Regions from separate parts of the Bilifractor sp. LCP21S3_F8 genome, predicted to be linked through region 3. Evidence: riboswitches for the same ligand, from Rfam matches in the RefSeq annotation. Region 3 holds a riboswitch; each other region holds the start of a gene.

Region 1 (6,694 bases), on a different contig from region 3:
TACTTAGTTTCATGATATTGTTTCCTTCATTATTTTTTATCCTCAATTATGAGTATAACATTTCTGCTGTTTCACAGCAAAAAATCAAAAACGTAAATTTGATATTTTGGCTTTTGGCTGTTTCATAGCACAAAAGTCAAAACTGTGAATTCGGTATTTTTTATCTTTCTGTTGTTTTACGGCACAAAATTCAAAGCCGTAAATTCGGTATTCTTGTGCTGACATGCTCTGTCCCGGAAAGGTTTATTTCTCTAGAATATTAACCATGAACAAGAATTTCGGTTTTCTGCAGTCCGGAAAGGTGCGCGCGGTTCCGGAAAAATGGAAGAAGACCGAACCTGATTAATTGCGGTGCGGCGAATTTACACGTATAGCAGTGTCGTTTATGCAGGACAGGAGGATTTACAAGGAAAATTTACAAGGAGGATAAAAGATGGAAGAAAAAAAGGTACGTGGCCCACAGCTTGCGGCGATCATGACACTGTATTTTGTCTCAATGGCGATCACGGTTGTGACCCCCGCTATGGCAACTTTTATGGAACACTGGCCGGACAAGGCAGAGTATATTTCCTATATTTCAACGCTCCCGACCTTATTCATCGTGATCGGCACATTTCTTGCCGGGGCGATAATGGGGAGAAAGATCAGGTACAGGACGCTTGCGATCATTGCGTCAGTCATTGCGCTGATCGGAGGCGTGGCGCCGGCGTTTTTTGACAATTTTGAGCTTACGCTGGTCTGCCGCGCGGTCATGGGTTTCGGAGCAGGTCTCATGGCGCCGCTCGGCAATGCGCTGATCGTTGGCTTGTATAAAGGACAGAAACAGGCAAGCATTCTGGGATATGGTACGCTGTTTATGAATGCCGGAGGAATTGTCCTGCAGATGTTGGGAGGATTCCTGGCAGGTACGGGTGAGAGAGGCTGGCAGATGGTATTCTGGGGGCATGCGCTCCTTATTGTTGCCGTGATCATGGCATTTTTCCTTCCGGAGCCGCCGGTGGAAGAGGTCGTTTCGAACAGTGGGAAAAAGGAGTCTGTCGGAAAAAAGGTGTATGTGATCGCAGCACTGATCTTTTTCTACAATCTGTTCGCGTTTCCGATCATGCTGAATATGTCGACGCTGTTTGTGCAGAGAAATGCCGGTGGTCCTGCAGTGGCAGCCACATCCCTCTCCCTGTACACAGTTGCCGGAGTGGCTGCCGGTTTCACCTTCGGTTTTCTGTTTAAGGCAGTAAAGAGGTTTGTAATTACTCTGGGGATGGCTCTGTGCGGAGTTGGTTTTCTGCTGGTCTTCGCCGGACACAGCATGATCGTCATGACCATAGGTCTTATTGTTGTGGGATTCGGATTTTCGACCTTCTTCCCCGCATTCATGACATGGATGGGCATGGTGACACCACCGAGCACGGTAGCAATGGCATCTTCTCTTATCCTTGCATGCATGAATCTGGGAGGATTTGTGGCTTCACCGTATAATTCGCTTCTGATGCGGATCTTTGGTGAGGATCATTTTATTCTTCCGATGATTGTGATCGCAATTGTATTCGATCTTGTGGCGGCAGTCATCTTTGTTTTTGCGAGTCCGTTCAAGAAGGAAAATACATAAGACAGAAAATACATAAGAAAGAAAAGAAGGACAGGAACGACGGGAAGAATAGATATAATCAGCCGGCGCAGGAACAGAGTTTTTGACGAAATTGAATGCGTATATTTTTCAAATTGAGAAGCTTACAGGTTGAGGAAAAGAGGAATAGATATGATTGGAAAATATATGAAAAGGGCATCAGAGAGAGATTATTCCAGGAACTGGGCACAGCCGGGTACATTTCCGTGGCTGATTCAGCAGCCGAAACCGCCGATCAGCGGGAGGCCGGTATCCGTGCGGGACAATTACATCCGTGCGGTCAAGGGAGAACAACCGTACTGGATTCCGTGCTATTTCTTTGAATCGAATACCATATGGCCGGACGCCATAGAGGAACATCCGGTTCCGGAGGTGAGCGGATATGACTGGTGGGGCGTATACTGGGAGATGGTCGACAGTATTAACGGTATGATTACCAAACCGGGAACCAGAACCATATCGGATTTTTCGAAGTGGAAGGAAGAACTGGAATGGCCGGATATCTCCGGGGTCGATTTTGAAGCGGACGGGAAGAAGATTCAGAAGGATCTGGATCCGGATCGTGTGCATATATACCAGTGTACGGAAGGCATTTTTGAGAGACTTCACGAGCTGATTCCGTTTGCGGAGTCATTGATGGCATTTTATGAGGAACCGGAGCTTCTGGCGGACTTCTTTGACAAAATGGCGGACTACAAGATCGAGACAACGCAGAAGGTATTCGATTATTACGGGCGCGTGGACGGCGTTCTGTATCACGATGACTGGGGCACCGAGCGCGCAGGCTTTTTCTCGAACAAGATGTTCGATGAGCAGCTTCTGCCTTATGAGAAAAAATTCCTGCATGATTTCGTAAAAAAGAATGGTCGGTTTGTAGAGCTGCACTCTTGTGGCAAGAACGGCCAGTATCTCCCGGAAATGATCGAAATGGGAGTGGATTACTGGAATCCGCAGCATCGTGCCAATGATTACGATGAATTGTTTGATCAGTGGAATACGAAAATGAGCTTCGCCTTTGATATTGATATACCACACGGGGCGGATGAGAAAGAAATCCGGAGAATTGTGCGTGATTTCGTGGATCATTACGGAGAAAACGGCAGAATCCTGGCGAGCGTAATGACGGATATGACAGATCCGAAACAGACGGACATCGCGAGGGACGAGCTCTACCACTATTCCCTGGAATACTACAACAGGCTTTATCACAGAGAGGGCTGAAGATATCCCTGCTGCAGCTGGCATATATATGATGACTGCAGCAGGGATACTCATGACGACTGGCTCCGGAAATTTCTGTCGGTATTATTTCGTATGATGTTTTGAAACTTTTTTGTCGATACTCAGAATCTCCTGTTCCGGGTTGTATACCACCTTGATGTATGCGGAGACAGACGGTGCGCCGGCGCGGATTGCGACATGCTGGCATTCCTTTCGTCCATCAGCTGGTCGTAGCTGTCTCCTTCGATGGCGGTCTCGAAAGGCCCCACATAATAGCTGAGGCCGGTGCTCTTGATGTAGGCGATAACCTCATCTACAATCCGGATCAGCTCTTCATCGTTGTCCACATCTGGTAATGTCTGAATGGCTACACTTGCCTTCATTTCTTTTTTCCTCCTTTTCCCTTTTCAACATCTTCGTATTCAACAGCCAACAAGGAAATCGCGCGCCGCAGGTGGATTTCTGCGTCTGTCGGCATAAAAAATGCAGCAGCACCGGAATGAATCAGGCACTGCTGTATCAAGGATGAAGAGCGGGTTTTCTACGGAAAAATCCTATGATTCTCTTTACGCTTCCTACGCTGGCATGATCCAGATCAGGTATAAGGGTCACAGACAACATCTGTATCTCAGTCCTTTCCGGCGGACTCCCCTGCTGTATTTCTATATTTTAGTCACTTTATTTTTCAGTGTCAATCCTGTGGCGGGTTAAAACAGCAAAGCAAAGGCAGCAAAGGATACCAAAGTTAATTGTTGATTTTGCCCGCCTGCCGCAGATTTAAAATGGAATCCTGCATCTTCGGTGGTATAATGTGCAGGTATGAGTTTGAAAGCGGGTTTGGGATATGACGAAGGATATGACGAAAGGGCCGATTCTAAAGACCCTGATACTGTTTACAATTCCCCTGGTTCTGGGAACGCTTCTTCAGCTTACTTATAATGCGGCAGACAGCATGATTGTGGGACGGTTTGTCGGAAAAACAGCGCTCGCGGCAGTGGGTACGACAAATCCTCTGGTTACCCTGGTTCTGCTTTTCACAAACGGGATCTGTCTCGGGGCGGGAATACTGGTAAGCACGCTGTATGGAGCGGGAAAGAAGGAGGAGCTGCAGAGACAGGTAAGTACGGGAATGATCTCAGGGTGCGTTTTCTCCGTGGCAGTCGCGGCTGTGATGTTTGTGGCAGCGAAGCCGCTTCTGATGGCGCTGCAGGTGGAGGCGGTCATTCTTCCGGAGGGAGTCTTCTATCTGAGGATCATACTGTTCGGCATGTTCTTCAGTTTTATCTATAATTATCTGGCCAGTATGCTGCGGGCGATGGGTGACAGCGTCTCTCCGCTGATTTTTCTCGGCGGAAGTGCGGTACTGAATATTCTCGGGGATCTTTTTTTTATCGCGTTACTTCACATGGGAGTGGAAGGCGCCGCGATCAGTACGGTGATCTGTGAGGCCCTCAGTGCGGTTCTTTGTTATTTCTATATTCAGAGGAAGGTTCCGGAGCTTCGTCTTGGAAAAAAATGGCTGATCTTTGACTGGTCGATGCTGAAGAAAACCCTTGCGTTCGGTTTTGTGAGTGCGCTCCAGCAGAGCACGGTTCAGATGGGAAAGATTGGAACCCAGACCATCGTAAATACGCTCGGGGTAAACGCGACGGCGGCTTTCAACGCAACGAACCGGGTGGATGATTTTGCAACGATTCCCCAGCAGAATATCGCGCACGCCATGACTTCGGTGATGGCGCAGAACGTCGGAGCGGGGAATGCGTCGCGGGTGAAGCGGACATATCGTGCCGGAATGTATTGCGAGCTCGTTTATGGCGTGGTGATCGGTGCTGTGGTGTTTTTGGCGGCAGGGCCGCTGACCAGGCTGTTTACTTCGGATCCTGAGGTCATCGCGGAAGGGCAGCGCTATATGCGGCTCATTGCGGTCATGTATCCGGTTCCCGCGTTCACAAACGGACTTCAGGGATATTTCCGGGGAACGGGGGACTTGAAGGTCACGTTATATTCCAGTCTGATCAACATGGGAGTCCGGGTCGCATCGGAAATACCGATGGTGTTCGTGTGGCACTGGGGTTTCATCTCGATTCCATGGTCGTATCTTTTCGGATGGATCGCGATGAGCATATTTGAGCTTCCATTCCTGATCCGGCGTCTTCGCCGGATGGGAAAGAGGCCGACAAACGAGAAAGCGGAGACAGAGTAAGGAGCCACAGCGTCAGAAAAAACCGCGGCGCGGGAAAACCGCAGCGCAGGTAACAGCCGCGGTCGTGGGGAAGGAAATCGTGCGACAGAAAAACCGCTGCGCGGATCAAATGTTACGACTCAGGGAAAATGCGCGGTGCGGACCAGATGTTGTGACGCAGGAGAAAGGCCGCTGTGTGGGAGGAAGCCGCAGCTCGGGATGAGGTCATGATACAGGACGAAGCCGAGAGAGGCACCGGGCGTATCGGTGACCGGTGGAGAGTGAATATGGGTACAATTTTTTACATTATGGGAAAGAGCGCAAGCGGGAAGGATCACATATACACCGCGCTGCTTGCCCGGTCGGAGCTGAATCTGAAGCCGATCGTGCTGTATACCACAAGGCCGATGCGGCAGGGAGAAGAGAACGGCAGAGAATATTATTTTTCAGACGAGAGGCATCTGGCGGAACTGAGAAAAGCCGGGCGGATCATTGAGGAACGCTGTTATCAGACGGTCAGCGGACCGTGGTATTATTTTACGGCGGATGAGGGACAGATTGATCTGAAGAAGAGCGATTATCTCGGAATCGGTACGCTGGAATCCTATGAGCAGATGGTCCGGTACTACGGAAGGAATGTCATGGTTCCAATCTATATTGAAGTAGACGATGGAATCCGTCTGGAGCGGGCACTGCGGAGAGAACGGAAGCAGAAGCAGCCTCAGTACGAAGAAATGTGCAGGCGATTTCTGGCGGATCAAAAGGACTTTTCCGGGGAAAAAACAGCGCGGGCCGGCATCACCAGGCGGTTTAAAAACAACGGAACGATCCAGGAATGCATCGATGAAATCGCAGGCTTTATCCTTTCGATAAAACAGCGCCGGCCATGATGCCCTGACAGAAGAAGAATGCCGACAATCATGCGCAGGAAGAAAAAACGCTGCCAGTCATCATGTTCAGATAAGGATCCTGTAAACGATCGGCCTTGTCAGTCATGCGCACAGTAAGGATGGACAGCAGCAGAAGAAGAACAGGCGGAGGGTACCCAGGCGACAGGAATTATGGTATCATAGATTGAATAGCTCTTCGAAAATGCAGACAAGATCGTCACGCGCGAAGCAGAAGTTCGCAGAATATCAAGCTCAAGGAGGGATTAATCATGCGTGAACCTGACGAAATGAAGGGATTTGCGGGGATTGTTGGACATAAAGATGTAGTGTCACATATTCAGAATGCAGTCCGGACGGGAAAAATCTCTCATGCGTATATTATCGGCGGGGAGAAGGGATCTGGAAAGCGGCTCATAGCGACACTGTTCGCCATGACGCTTCAGTGCGAGGAGCATGGAACGGAACCCTGCGGAAAATGTGCCTCCTGCCGTAAGGCTCTTGGCGGAAATCATCCGGATATTATCTATGTGACGCATGAAAAGCCGAACTCTGTAGGAATCGACGAGATCCGGGAGCAGCTGGTGGAGGATGTGCAGATCCGTCCCTATGAGAGCAGGTATAAGATATATATCGTGGAGGAAGCGGGAAAGATGACGCCGCAGGCGCAGAACGCGCTTCTGAAGACGATCGAGGAACCGCCGGAATATGCCGTCATCATGCTTCTGGCGGACAATCCGGAGATTCTGCTTCCGACGATACGCTCCAGATGCGTGACAT
Region 2 (6,694 bases), on a different contig from region 3:
AATCATTTCCTCTGTCTGGCCGCATTTCACAATTTCCTTTACCAGAAGCGGCAGATGACCGTGAACCGCAATGTTCACGTACCCTTTCTCCAGTGCCCCGATGTTCACCTTCGACGTCACACGGTCGCCGATACCGAACAGAGAATCGGTCGCGATCGACGCTCCCGCCACACCGGTGAAACAGAAGGCGAGTCCGCAGCGCAGGAAATGCTCCATCGTGCTTCTCCAGTCTCCGTCAGTTCCCACCGCCGTCTTGTGGTACGCTTCAAAAACCTCATGATAGGCGCTGATCGGCATGATATCCAGATCCTTCCAGAGCTTTACGCGCTCAGGCGGAGCACAGACCTCCGCTGTCTTGTATACGTGAGCCGGATCCGGGCTGGAAAGATCATCCAGCAGAGCCTTTGCCAGATCGTATGCGACATCCTTCACCTCACGGCCTTCTGTCGGAATTCCGAAGCCCTTCGCCGTGGTCAGAATCTTCTGCTCACCCAGGAGCGGCGCGTCCAGCTTGCCCTCTGCGGCCCACATCAGCTCAAGCATCAGCTCTCTCGCATGCATGCCGTGCTGCGCGGCTCCGGCAGCTGCCGCACGCAGAAGATTCCGCGCGACAATCAGATCGGCGTCCGCCCCGCAGACACCCTTCTTCGCTTTCTGTGTGATACGGCACGGTCCCATATTGCAGATCTTGCAGCAGATGCCGGCCATACCAAAATTACACTGCGGCTGCTGTTTATCGAACCGGTCGAAAGTTGTGTCAATACCCAGCTGCTCCGAGCGCAGAAGCATCTCACGGATTGCCGGGTCCGGTGTCTTGTCAATCTGATCCTGCTTGGACGGGAAGGTCTTGCGATATGCGGTTACGGCATTCATATAGTCCCGGATAAACGCGTTCTCATCTTCCTCTGTGTCGACACATGCCGCGCCCTCCGCAGAATGGTGCCCCATTCCCGTTCCCTCATCTGCATGAATCTTCTCTTTTCCGTCATGCACAGATTCCGGATCTCTTCCTTCCTCTACTGCGCGGTACTCCGCATCTATTTTTTCCGGATCATGCGCGGATGCTTTCTGAATCACGACCGGGATTCCATTTTCATCAAACCCAATCAGATTACGATGTGTGTGAATATGTTCGAGCATGCTTCTGATATCCTCCTCTTTTTTCCTCCTGCGGCATCATCGGCTGCCGCAATCTGCCTGTGCCGGCAGCTGCTGTCTGTTCTTTTCCGGACAAAAACACAACATACCTGAAAAAAACAATACCCAGCAAAATCCCGGCAATTATACATTCTACATCTGCCAGTACCAAAAATACAGTCACAATATCATTTCCCCGTCCCGGCACAAATCCGGAAAGGTTTTTCCCCCAGTCCCCCGCACGAAGCGCGTTCCATGTCAGCCGGGTTCCGATTGCGGTATTGATGAACGGAAACGTAAATCCCGAAAATGACGGATAAAATGTTCCCCCGATGTATCGGAATACCTGTACCAGTCCGAGCACATAGAAGGCGCTGGAGAACAGAAAGATCACCAGAAATACAGCAGGATCCTTTGTCTCAAAGGACTGATGATATCCCACCAGGCACAGACTGAACGGCGCCGCACAGATCGCCGTCAGAGGCGCAAGCAGCTTCTCCGCAGGGAGCTTACGATAACGGACCGCCATCAGGATCATCAATACCGACGTCGCTGCCAGACCGTAAACCGTCAGCACTCTGCCGAGCGCCTGCATCCCGAAAGCAGGGCTCGTCGCCGCAGCCGCCACAATGCCCACATAGACCAGAAACCATGTCATGTATACTTTTTTCAGCTGAAAACAACGCACAAAGGACGCTGTAAACCACACGATCAGCACCGCGTGAAGCACCAGCGCCGCCCACCAGACTGACACACCAGCCGGAACGCTGACACTCTTCAGACTGACCGCGAGGAACATCAGTCCCATGGAAAAAGTCCCCGCAGCGCCGGCTATGGCAGGATTCTTCATATCCCGGCGCAAATCTTCCGGATACAGAAGAGCCTTCAGAACCAGCAGCACCAGAAGCGCCACGGATACCAGCTCCATGAGAATCCACACAAGATTCGAATAGCTCTTCAGAAAATTCCCAAATGCCGCAAAACCCAGCATCACTCCTGCTATCGGAACCGGCACTCTCCTGATCATGCTCTTCATGCGTCCCTTCCTCCAGAAAAAATACACCTGCCGCTCATTATGTTACGAAACCACAGCCGGAGCTTCTCCTAATGCCAGCCCACAGCCGCAGTTCCTCATAACGCCACTTCACTGCCGCAGTTCCTCATAATACCGGCTCTCAGCCACGTTTTTGCATTACATTTCTGCATTTATTATATTTCCTATCAACTAAATATGATTTTGAATTATACAGGAACATTCCGGCAATATCAACGAAAAAGAAAGCTCATTCGTGTTGCTCATTCCTGCTGCCTTCGAAACGAGATAAAACACGCTGCGCGAGTTTTATCTCGCTATCGCGACGCTCGCCGCACACGAATACTTCGCATTCGGCTGCGGCTCACTATTCGCGTAAATCACGGCCAGTCTCTTACACACGCTTCGCGTGTAACGATCCTGTCTGCGTTTTTGAGGAGCTGATGCGATACCTGGCCATATGTTCAGAATCTTCAAGCGAACAAGGAAGGCCGCCACGCAACAGTTTGCGCAGCGGCCTTCTTCTACATATCTTCCGTATCGTATTATATATTTTCAGTATTCTATATCTGCCATATTTTATATCTGCAGTATTCCATATCTGCCGTATCCCACTATCTGGTTCCCCAGACGTTTACAATCACACACCCGATGATAATCAGCACGATTCCAAAGACGCCGACACCGGTCAGCTTCTGACGGAACAGCAGATAGCCGATGACATTTGTGGCGATCAGTCCCACTCCGCACCAGATTGCGTAGGCGACGCCCACGTTCATACGATCCATGACGTGAGAAAAGGTGTAGTAACACACACAATAACACGCGATACAGATAATTGACGGTAACGGCCGGGTAAAGTGATGCGTATACTTCAGGAGCGACGTTGCCGCCACCTCCGAAGCGATCAGTACTGTCAGCAGAAAAACAGTCATTTTGATTCCTCCTGCATGTTCACTTACACGGATGCTGTCTCATACTGCGACCGACCGGGAATTCCTGCGCTGCATCATCCACGGACATTCCGGCCTTCAGCGTCTCATACTGCGACCGTCCGGAAATTCCCACACACGCACCGTCTCAATGCCTCGCCCGTGCCTTATGCCACGCTCTGTCTCGAATTACCTCCCGCAAGCGCCATCCCTCTGACCCTTATCATCGCCTTATTCACGGCCGGTATGAGAAGCAGCACAATGGTGAGGCCGCACTCCACGAAGATGTAGATCGCATTGTAGGCAAGGGAGTATCCGATCGCCGACATTCCGTATTCATTGCCATAGCTTCCAAAGAAAATGTAGCCTGAAAGAACCGCGAAGAAATACCTGCCGACAACTCCAAGCAGATAGCCCTTGATCAGTCCGTGCTTCGCCCCGGAAAACACACCGGAGAGCCCGAGAGCCGTAAACGCAAACACATAATCCACCAGCATCTGCGGCAGAGAAATAATATAGGGATCAACGATCAGCTGGAGAAGACCGTAGGCAAGACCTGCAAACAGCCCTGTCCCAAGGCCGTACCAATATCCCACAAGCGATATCAGCAGCATGGAAAAGAAGGTTATGCTGCCGCCCATCGGCAGATGAAACAGCTTGATCATGGATGCGACCGTCGCAAGCGCGATTGCCATCGCCGAGAACACAAGCTTTCTCGTACCGAGTACACCCTTCTGGTCCGGTTTCCGGATCAGGCAGACCAGAAGCAGTGCCAGAATGATCACGGCAATCACCGCAATGTAGCCGACCTGCGTCAGCTGGTATACTCCGTCACTTCCAAGAGTAGCAAATACAGACATAATATAATCCTCCTCACAGTTGTCTGCGGGAGGATTTCACTTTTCAAAGCTACGGAACTCTCAGAAACATTCATTTCTTTGATCACACAGCCTGCATTCAGACTCAGCTTCCCTACGCCGGCATTAACCGGATCAGGTCATCAGGGTCAGCCGCATGCACGGCACTCTCAGCTTCCGCTCCCCCAGCAGTTTTTCTTTGTATTTACAGTATAGCAGATAAAGCAAAACCGTCAATTCATTTTCCTGCTGATTCAGTGACCCGCGAAGTGTTCCTTCGCGAATTCCATATCCTGCACCAGCTCCGCAGCCCCAAGATAATTGCCCTTCCGGTCTCTTACGGCAAGATAGTTCACCAGCATGGTTCTTCCGTTTTTCTCCATCCATACCGGTACACTGTCCCTGCTTCCGTCCCGGAAGCTGTCCAGAATACTGCGGACCATGGGCTCTACCTTTGGCGGATGGCAGGAAAAGACCTCCCGGTCAATGGCCATTCCCGCACGCTTGAAGACCTTCGGTCCCTCATTGAAGTAGCGGTTGATGTTGTCCGCATCAATAAAACTGATCTCCATCGGTATGGTGTTCAGCAGTGCTGTAAGCTGCGGAACCGTCATATGTCCGCCCGGCATCACAACCTCGCCCTGGGAGAGGCCAGGCTTTTCTGCCTTTTTCTCTGCGTTCAGAGCCTGCTCCGCTTCTTCCCAGTCCGTAAAGGACTGACCGAGGATCTCCGTATAATCTCCGGAGTCCCGGTACACCGAATACCAGTCTTCCGCCGTGAAATTCACCGCGCAGATCGGGAAGAGAATATTATTTTCTTTGTAAATCATTTCCTCCGCCCGGTCAAGCACCGCCGACAGCCGGCCGTACCAGTCGTCGTCGTGATCTTCATCCTTTGAAAGCGCACTGATCTCGTCGCGGATCTCATCATCCACGGTCCACATGACATCTGACGGGCCGGAGATATCATAACGCACCTTCAGATGCGGATAGAGCAGATCTCCTTTCTTCGCGTAGTGAACTGCAATCTCGCGAAGCTGTGACATAAGCCTGTCGTCCGCACTCTTTCCGGCGACAGCCTCACGCGCACGGAGAAGAAGCGTCTCGATTGCCTGATTCTCCCTCTCAAAGAGATTCAGCGGATGGCCCGGAACCGACGCGAGCGAAGCCGCCAGCTCTTTGCGGTCGCCCGGATCCGCAGCTGCCGTTGAGGTCATCTCCGCTATACGAGAGAAGTCTGCTGTCCTCTGCTCAGCGACAGAAGCACCGGCTCTCTTCTTCTCTACAGCAGAGGAAACTCCTGTCGCCCCTGCTGCAACAGAGGAATCTCCGGCCTTCCCTGCTGCAACAGAGGAGTCTCCGATCTTCTTCATAAGAGAATCCTCTACCGCCTTCTCCGCATTGGCGATCTTCTCTTCTCTTGTCGCACCGTGGAAAAGCGCGGAATGTACATCGCAGAGCTTCTGCACCTCCTCAAGAGGAGTCCCGGATTTCAGAAGATCCTGCTCCGCTCTCATGATTTCGGAGGCATCAACATCACGGAAATTTTTCACAAAATCGGCTCTTACTGCTTCAAGGTCCTCACCGCTGCCGAGTCTTCTCAGGTAGCTCTTGAGAAGTTCGTTGCGCTCCTCAGTCATGCCGCCTTCTGTCTGCGCCGCCGCCCGGCTCACACTGCCGCCTTCTGCCTGCGCCGCCTCCCGGCTCACACTGCCACCATCTGCCTGCGCCGCCTCCCGGCTCACACTGTCACCGGCTGCCTGTGCGTCCTTTGCTTCCTCCCAGGGCATTTTCAGCTCCGGCATTTCTCCCTCGATCTCAAAGCCGTGCGTCATGAGTGCCATGACCACATCCATCATCGAGATATTTTTCATCTTCGCGCCCTTCGGAATCGTCATGATTCTTCCGACAGAACCGAGCATTCCCTTTTTCGTGATCTCCCGGAATCCGACGCCGGAAAGGATGTCTCTCAGCTCCGGGTACTCCTGCACCAGTTCATACACAGATTTGTTAAAGTCAATCTTCTTTGCCATATCTCTGCTTACTCCAATACTCATATATATGTACAAGTTCAGACTCAGTTGTCAGTAAACGTCGGTCAGTCAAGTGTCAGCAGCAATGCCATCTTGAACTTCTCCGAGGCCTTCACAAAATGACGTCCTCCCTTAGCAAAATGAAAGTTCTCGCCGGCTTTGATTTTGTGCTCTTTTCCCTCATATCCGATGATTCCCTCTCCGTCCAGCGCAAAAACAATCGCTTCTCCCGGAGCCGCGTGCTCGGAAAGACCCGTTCCCTTATCAAATGACATCACTACAAATTTCATTTTATCGTTGTGGACAACATCCATATTCACAATCCTGCCCGCCTGATAAGGAACCACCTCTGCCAGCTGAAATACCTCACCCGCCTTAATTGTATTGTTCATAATATCCTCCTTCCGAATTAAAATCTCCGTGTAAACCACGCCCTTCTGCGTGCGCATTCCCATCGGGGTATCTGTCAGAGTCACGATAGCCCCGCCGGCATTCAGTTCCCTGATAAATCCTTCTCTTCCATATACTTCCATGCTTCCATCCGCCACCAGAATCAGCTTATAGCTGGAATAAATTTCAGCACTGATATCTGTACCGGCCGCTAATGAAAAGTATGTGATAGAATTGGTACCGCTGTACACTTCCCTTGAGATGGTGCATCCCGGAACCGGATTGTTATCTTTTGCAATAGAAAAAACGTCT
Region 3 (6,694 bases):
CTTCAGCAAATACTTTGAGGGATATCAGGTCAACAAAGATTCCAAATTCTTCGCCGGCAATTACTGATTTCCTTTACAGCAATGCCTCCGGAGTGGTAACCTGTTCCGGAAGGCATATTGCGGCTGGACAAATTCTGTACGGTAACGGTTTCCACACAATAACCATTAATTTGACGATAACCAATATTTTTGTACAGCAGCAATTCTTATTCGGTAACAATTTCAATTCATATTCATAAATTCATATTCATATATGGAGGATAATCAAATGGATTACGCAAAGGAATCCCTGAAAAAGCACTATGAGTGGAAGGGTAAAATTGAAATCAAGCTGAGAGCTGAAGTAGACAGCGCCGAGGCGCTGAGCCTTGCATACACCCCGGGTGTTGCGCAGCCCTGTCTTGAGATCCAGAAGGATATCAATAAAAGTTACGAGCTGACCAGAAGATGGAACACCGTCGCAGTTGTAACAGACGGCTCCGCAGTACTCGGCCTGGGCGACATCGGACCGGAGGCAGGAATGCCGGTTATGGAAGGAAAATGCGCGCTCTTCAAAGCTTTCGGCGATGTAGACGCAATCCCGATCTGTGTAAAAACACATGATGTAGACGAGATCGTAAAGACCGTTTCTCTCATTTCCGGATCCTTCGGCGGCATCAACCTCGAGGACATCGCTGCTCCGAGATGCTTTGAGATCGAAGAGAAGCTGAAGAAGTGCACCGATATTCCGATTTTCCATGATGACCAGCATGGAACCGCGGTTATCACCCTTGCAGGCCTGATGAATGCGCTCAAAGTTGTCGGCAAGAACATCGAGGATATCAAGATCGTCACATCCGGTGCCGGCGCTGCCGGAATCGCTATCATCAAGCTTCTGATCTCCATGGGTCTCAAGAATGTTATCATGACTGACCGCAAGGGCGCAATCTATGAGGGCCGTGAAGGACTGAACCCGGTCAAGGAAGAGATGGCGAAGATCACAAACCGCTCACATGAGTCCGGCACTCTGGCAGACGTCATCAAGGGAGCTGATGTATTTATCGGTGTTTCCGCACCCGGCACACTGACTCAGGATATGGTTCGCAGCATGGCAAAGGATCCGATCATTTTTGCGTGCGCAAACCCGGTACCGGAAATTTATCCGGATGACGCAAAGGCTGCAGGCGCAGCAGTTGTATCGACCGGAAGAAGTGACTTCCCGAACCAGATCAACAACGTTCTCTGCTTCCCGGGCATCTTCCGCGGAGCTCTGGATGTACGCGCATCCGACATCAATGACGAGATGAAGATCGCCGCTGCAAAGGCAATCGCCGGCCTTGTCTCCGACAAGGAGCTTTCCGCAGATTACATTCTTCCGAAGGCATTTGATCCGAGAGTAAAGACTGCCGTTGCCGAAGCTGTCGCTAAGGCAGCCCGTGAGAGCGGAGTCGCAAGAATCTGAATATAATATTTTGACACAAATATTCTGACACAGTCAGAAAGGCTGCCGCAGCTTGTTTTCCTGTACGGATCACATCGCTGCGGCAGCCTTTTTTTACGCGAACAGTGAGCCGCAGCCGAATGTGAAGTATTCGTGTGCGGCGAGCGTCGCGATAGCGAGATAAAACTCGCGCAGCGTGTTTTATCTCTTTGCATTTTTCACGCTGTGTACTTTTGACTTTCCAGGGAGCATTTCTCCACCTTCTTACAATACATCCGTCAAAGCCACTCGCATCACGTATTTACAGCTTATCACGCTGTATTTTCTGGCAGACTATTACACCGCGCCCTTCCGCCTTATCACACGGTATTCTGCCAGCCTGCTGCATCGCGTCGTTCCAGCTCACATAGGATTCGTCAGCAATCCCCCGGATTCTGTCCCAGTCCTTTTCATAGCTGCTCTCGAACATCGCAACGGTATAATACCCGGCACCTGAAGCGGTTTCCAGACAATAGGCAGCATCCTCAAACACCGCCACATCGGACGGCAGGAGAGAGGTGCCTGTCTCATCGGCCATTTTCTCCCTGCAGAAATCATAGATGTCCGGATCCCGCTTTCCCCTGCCGATTTCCTCACAGCTCACAAAAAAGTCAAAATATTCCAGAATTCCGTTCCGCCGGAAACACGCCCTGGAAAGCGCGGTGTCATTTGCCGTTGCGACGCACATGCGCACACCCCGTTCCCGGAGGCTTCGGAGATAAGCGGCGGCTCCCTCCTTCAGCGGAATGTCCTCCTCGTAGTGCTTTCGTATCAGAGCGAACATTTCTTCCATCACTTCTCCGGGCGTTTTCGCAAGACTGTATCTGTGAATGAAATACGCCGAGCTTTCGGACATTGTCATGGTTTCGATCGGCGCAAGATCCTCCCGGGATGCATGAATGCCCAGACCGCCGAGATAATCCTCCGCGAGATGATCCCAGTACCGCATCGAATCCGCCAGCGTGCCGTCCACATCAAAAATCGCGTACTTTTTCCGCATTTCTCTGTTCCTCCTGACACCGGATGCCCTGATCCACCTTCTCCGGAGTCATATTGAAGACGGCATCGATCAGATCTGTGCGGAAGGTGGCGTTTCCGGTTCCCTTCTCCAGACGCTTCTGTTCCGCGATCTCTCCCGCAAGGCCCATCACCGTCATTGCACTCACGACAGCGCGGAAGGAATTCTCTCTGTCGGCACCGCAGAACGCTCCGATCAGCGAAGTAAGCATGCATCCGCTTCCGGTAATCCGTGCCATCGTTGCGCACCCATTATGGAGAATCACTGTCTGTTCTCCGTCAGTCACGATATCTGTCTCTCCGGATACGGCTATGACGCTTCGGATCCGCAGAGCCAGTTTTTCGGCCATCACAATACTCTTCTCGAGATTATCTGCGGTAATCTCATCCTCCGCGCTGACATCCACGCCCCTCCCGGTTTTCGCCTCAAGGCCTCCTGTCTCAATCGCACGGATCTCAGAGGCATTTCCCCGGATTGCGGTAAAATGGACCGTCTCCAGAAGCTCCCGGATGCTGTACCGCCGCAGCGTTGTGCTGCCGGCAGCGACCGGATCCAGAACAACCGGGATTCCCAGCTCATTCGCATGCTGTCCGGCAATGATCATGCTGTCTACCGATTCAATCGCTCCGAGATTGCAGACAAGGGCATTCATTCCCTCCACTCCCTCGCGGACCTCGCGAACATCCATCGTCATCGCCGGTGTTCCTCCTGCCGCAAGAATGATATTCGCGCAGTCATTGACCGTGACAAAATTTGTGATACACTGCACCGCAGGCTTCGTTTCCTGCACTTTTCGAAGAGATTCTCCATACTCCATCTGTTATGATTCCTTCCATAAAATGCTTCATCATTTTTTCAGTGGACTTCCCGGCCGCGGAAAATTTTTCATTTGTTCAGCTGCGCCTGCATCTTCGGCAGCGCCTTGGATCGCTTCAGCACCAGGAGAACCGCAATGGCGAGGGTTGCCCCCATCGCAGATGCTGGGCCGTAGTAGGGGATAAGATAAAAAATCGCGTATTTAATGTGAAGTGCCAGATTGAAAATCACGCTTGCCAGTACCGCGCTGATGAATCCGGTTCCGATGACTTCTCCGACCCATGCTGCCCAGAGCTTATGCGTTTTTCTATACAGAATACCGGAAAGCAGGGCACCAAAAATCGCGCCGATCACAGCCTGAAAATCACAGCCGACCAGAGCCACCCGCATGCAGCCCGTCAGAAGAGCTGCGATGAAATTATACCACGGGCCCAGAAAAACCGCCCCCATAACGTTGCAGAAGTGCTGAAACGGAGCCATGTGCGGAAACCATACAAAGGTATTCAGCACAAATCCGAGACACGCGAGCATCGCGGTAAATACCATTTTCTTCAGAGACAGCTTTCCTGCCCGTGACCCTTCCGGAAGCGAGGCAGCAGCAGAAGCTGCATTCTTTGCAGAAACCGTGGTTGTGTTCCATTTGTTTTTCATGATCATATCCCTTCCTTTTTAAGATTTAAAGAAATTGATGACGCGCCGGCTGATTGTCACTATGATCACCGGTCCGGACGCGAAACGAGATAAAACACGCTGTGCGAGTTTTATCTCGCTATCGCGACGCTCGCATAAAAAAACAGACTGCCAAACGACAGTCTGCATAATTACGCATGATCACAGCGATGCTCCCTACGTTGGCATTATCCAAATCAGGTTAATGGGTCGACAGCTGAAATCCGTCCTCTCAGCCCGATGCATCGGGCTCCCCAGTCTGTTTCTCTTGATTTTTCTAAAGCGTTCTGCTTTAACGGTGCTATTATAACACAATCCATTCAGAAAGTGCACACAAAATGTCAATCTATTGTTTCTGAACTGAGCTTCTGTCCAATCTGATATGCATTTTTCAGGTCCACAGGGAAATTCTTTTCATGTGATAATTTCTTTTTGGCCTCATCAAAGCTGCCCATATTAAACTTTGAATAATCAGATACCTGCAGTGTATCCTGACTGCTCCCACGGGCAAGCCCGTGGGGTTCTGGTTGCCAAGTTTAGCTTGTAATCGTACACCATTTTCAGGCCTTGGAGTTACAAGTGTAAATCTGTTTGAATCAGGACTTTCATTACCAAGCAGTCCAACGACCACATTAGCGGTAAATTTCTGCTTTTCAGCAAGGAAGTACAGTCAATCTCCCTGATATTGAATTGTTAAGCTACTTTAATTCCGCTATTCAGTATCTTGATTTTATTAGCCTTAATCCATGTGATTAGGGCTTTTTCTTTGTTGTATTGAGCCTTAAATTCTGTAATACATTTTTCTTTATCTATGTTCTGTGTTCTATAATCGTAGCAGTAAAGCAGATATGATGAATACCAGTCTCTTTGTACTTCAGTACCATCACGAAGTTTATACAGCCTGTCAGACAATTTCTTTTTAATGTAATCATCAGCCGTATGGTCGTACTGGCTTGCTCTGTAATTGTTCGGAACTTCTATATATGTACCACCTGTGACCTTAAACTTCTTTTCTACTGTAGTCTGAAATCCAGAGGGGCAGCGGTTCTTTATGGATTTACCGAAACGCTTTTTCTTATTGAACTTTCCTTTGTTATTAATGGTAGTTTCTTTAGTTCGTTTCATCAGCTTGCCTGCATTTTTAGGCTCTGTCACAAATATGTCTCCGAGACTTCGCAAATGGTTAGAATCCTCATTTATTGCGAGCTGCCTGTTTACTGCATTGATACGGCACAATTCAGCATGTTTAGATTTCAGCTTCTTATAATGATTTGAATATTTCCAGGTCTTACGACCTTTCTTAATAGTGCCATCATCATTATAATTCTGTGGATTCGCTGCCCGCCTTGACCTCTCCATGGCGCGGTAAAGGAGCCGTTCCTTTCTTTCGGATGTCTGGATACTGTTACCACGCTCCGAAAGATTTTTTAAGCCAACCTCGGTATCTGATGTATATGCAACCGTCTGCGTTCCGATATCAGCGCCTATCGTACCTTTGCCGTATATGTGACGGGGATTGCCGTACTTGTCATATTTAGGCATCGCTTTTCCTTCGATGGTTAGATGTAGATATAGTCTGTATTTACCTCTTATCAGCTTAGGCACGAGAGTAGCATAGCATGGTCTGTATGTGTCTATGCAGCAGGCATCTTCGATAAGTGTATTAACAGCTTTATTATTTATGTTCTCTGGTTCGGCAAGATAAGATAAAACGGCAGCTACTTCATCCTGTTGAAATCTGTCATTTACCTGTATTCCAAACATAGTTTTACCAAGCCTGAATTGCAGTTTATTATCCTTAACGGACATTGAGATGCCACGGTTTATCTGTTTTGCCCTGATGCAGGGTAAATCTCCATATTTTGAAAAATGTATTGTTTTGCCATTATCATAGAGGCATTTTTCGATACCACGCCATACATCCTCAGCTTTGGTGAGGGCGAATATAGCATCTATACCATATTTCTTGCCTATCGGAATCATGGACTTTCTGCAAAAATCCCATGTGACGTTATATTCAGACTGCATTTTATTAAGCTGTTTTGCCAAAACCCTACGTTTATCTTTGTCTTGAGTATTGCCATATAATTTAAGCAGTTTACGGTATCTTTTCGTACGCAGGAGCTGGTCATAATTCTTTCTCATAAGCCCGACAAGTTCATTGCCTGCTTTGCGTATCTTATCAGAAAGAGTAACTACCTTCACGACATCAGAATATGGCATATCAGTTTCAGCAACAAGGATATGCCTGTCGGAAAGTTTATGAAATTGCTTCAATATTTTCCTATCTTCTTCAGTCATGAATTTTCTGTTCCTCGATATATTTCTTAACTGTAGCTTCGCTTATATGTCCTGACGTTGATACAAAATATCCCCTTGACCATAATACTCCACAACGGGAGTAAAACTGTTTCAACTGCGGGAAAACCTTAAACATTTCAATAGCGCTGATACTTTTAAGCGTCCTTACTATATCACAGGGAGCAACTGTCTGCGAGCAATCCACGAATATATGTATATGGTCTGGCATCACTTCCAATGCTTTGATTTCATATCTGTATTGATTGCAGATGTCAGCAAGGATGTTTTTTAGTTTATCGTCAGCACCTTTCTACAAGACAGAAAATCTGAACTTAGGGCACCAGATGATATGATACTGCGTCAGATATTTACAATGCGAAGCACTATGATATTGTTCCTCGCTCATTGTCTTTTTCTCCTAATTGATATTT

What was found. Region 3 has a riboswitch for thiamine pyrophosphate ahead of thiW (energy coupling factor transporter S component ThiW). Riboswitches for the same ligand answer to the same signal wherever they lie in the genome.
Region 1: another riboswitch for thiamine pyrophosphate. It lies ahead of ACTQ3A_RS13090 (thiamine-binding protein); the one in region 3 lies ahead of thiW (energy coupling factor transporter S component ThiW).
Region 2: another riboswitch for thiamine pyrophosphate. It lies ahead of ACTQ3A_RS09090 (energy-coupled thiamine transporter ThiT); the one in region 3 lies ahead of thiW (energy coupling factor transporter S component ThiW).

What each region holds. Positions count from the first base shown of each region.
Region 1 is NZ_JBQKIK010000039.1:8,737-15,430, reverse strand. It holds gene ACTQ3A_RS13105 (PucR family transcriptional regulator) at 1-13, opposite strand, end outside; gene ACTQ3A_RS13100 (MFS transporter) at 434-1,606, shown strand; gene ACTQ3A_RS13095 (uroporphyrinogen decarboxylase family protein) at 1,757-2,845, shown strand; partial or broken gene ACTQ3A_RS13090 (thiamine-binding protein) at 2,930-3,228, opposite strand; TPP riboswitch at 3,401-3,508, opposite strand; gene ACTQ3A_RS13085 (MATE family efflux transporter) at 3,690-5,048, shown strand; gene ACTQ3A_RS13080 (guanylate kinase) at 5,315-5,917, shown strand; gene holB (DNA polymerase III subunit delta') at 6,205-6,694, shown strand, end outside.
Region 2 is NZ_JBQKIK010000017.1:61,176-67,869, reverse strand. It holds gene cooS (anaerobic carbon-monoxide dehydrogenase catalytic subunit) at 1-1,140, opposite strand, end outside; gene ACTQ3A_RS09100 (TDT family transporter) at 1,112-2,173, opposite strand; gene ACTQ3A_RS09095 (DMT family transporter) at 2,785-3,105, opposite strand; gene ACTQ3A_RS09090 (energy-coupled thiamine transporter ThiT) at 3,270-3,962, opposite strand; TPP riboswitch at 4,055-4,156, opposite strand; gene ACTQ3A_RS09085 (DUF438 domain-containing protein) at 4,214-5,992, opposite strand; gene ACTQ3A_RS09080 (cupin domain-containing protein) at 6,058-6,694, opposite strand, start outside.
Region 3 is NZ_JBQKIK010000004.1:26,940-33,633, forward strand. It holds gene ACTQ3A_RS03090 (Ldh family oxidoreductase) at 1-67, shown strand, start outside; gene ACTQ3A_RS03095 (NAD(P)-dependent malic enzyme) at 269-1,441, shown strand; gene ACTQ3A_RS03100 (HAD family hydrolase) at 1,722-2,459, opposite strand; gene thiM (hydroxyethylthiazole kinase) at 2,434-3,294, opposite strand; gene thiW (energy coupling factor transporter S component ThiW) at 3,363-3,944, opposite strand; TPP riboswitch at 4,120-4,229, opposite strand; gene ACTQ3A_RS03115 (hypothetical protein) at 4,354-4,593, opposite strand; gene ACTQ3A_RS03120 (hypothetical protein) at 4,656-6,263, opposite strand; partial or broken gene tnpA (IS200/IS605 family transposase) at 6,256-6,552, opposite strand; gene ACTQ3A_RS03130 (hypothetical protein) at 6,647-6,694, opposite strand, start outside.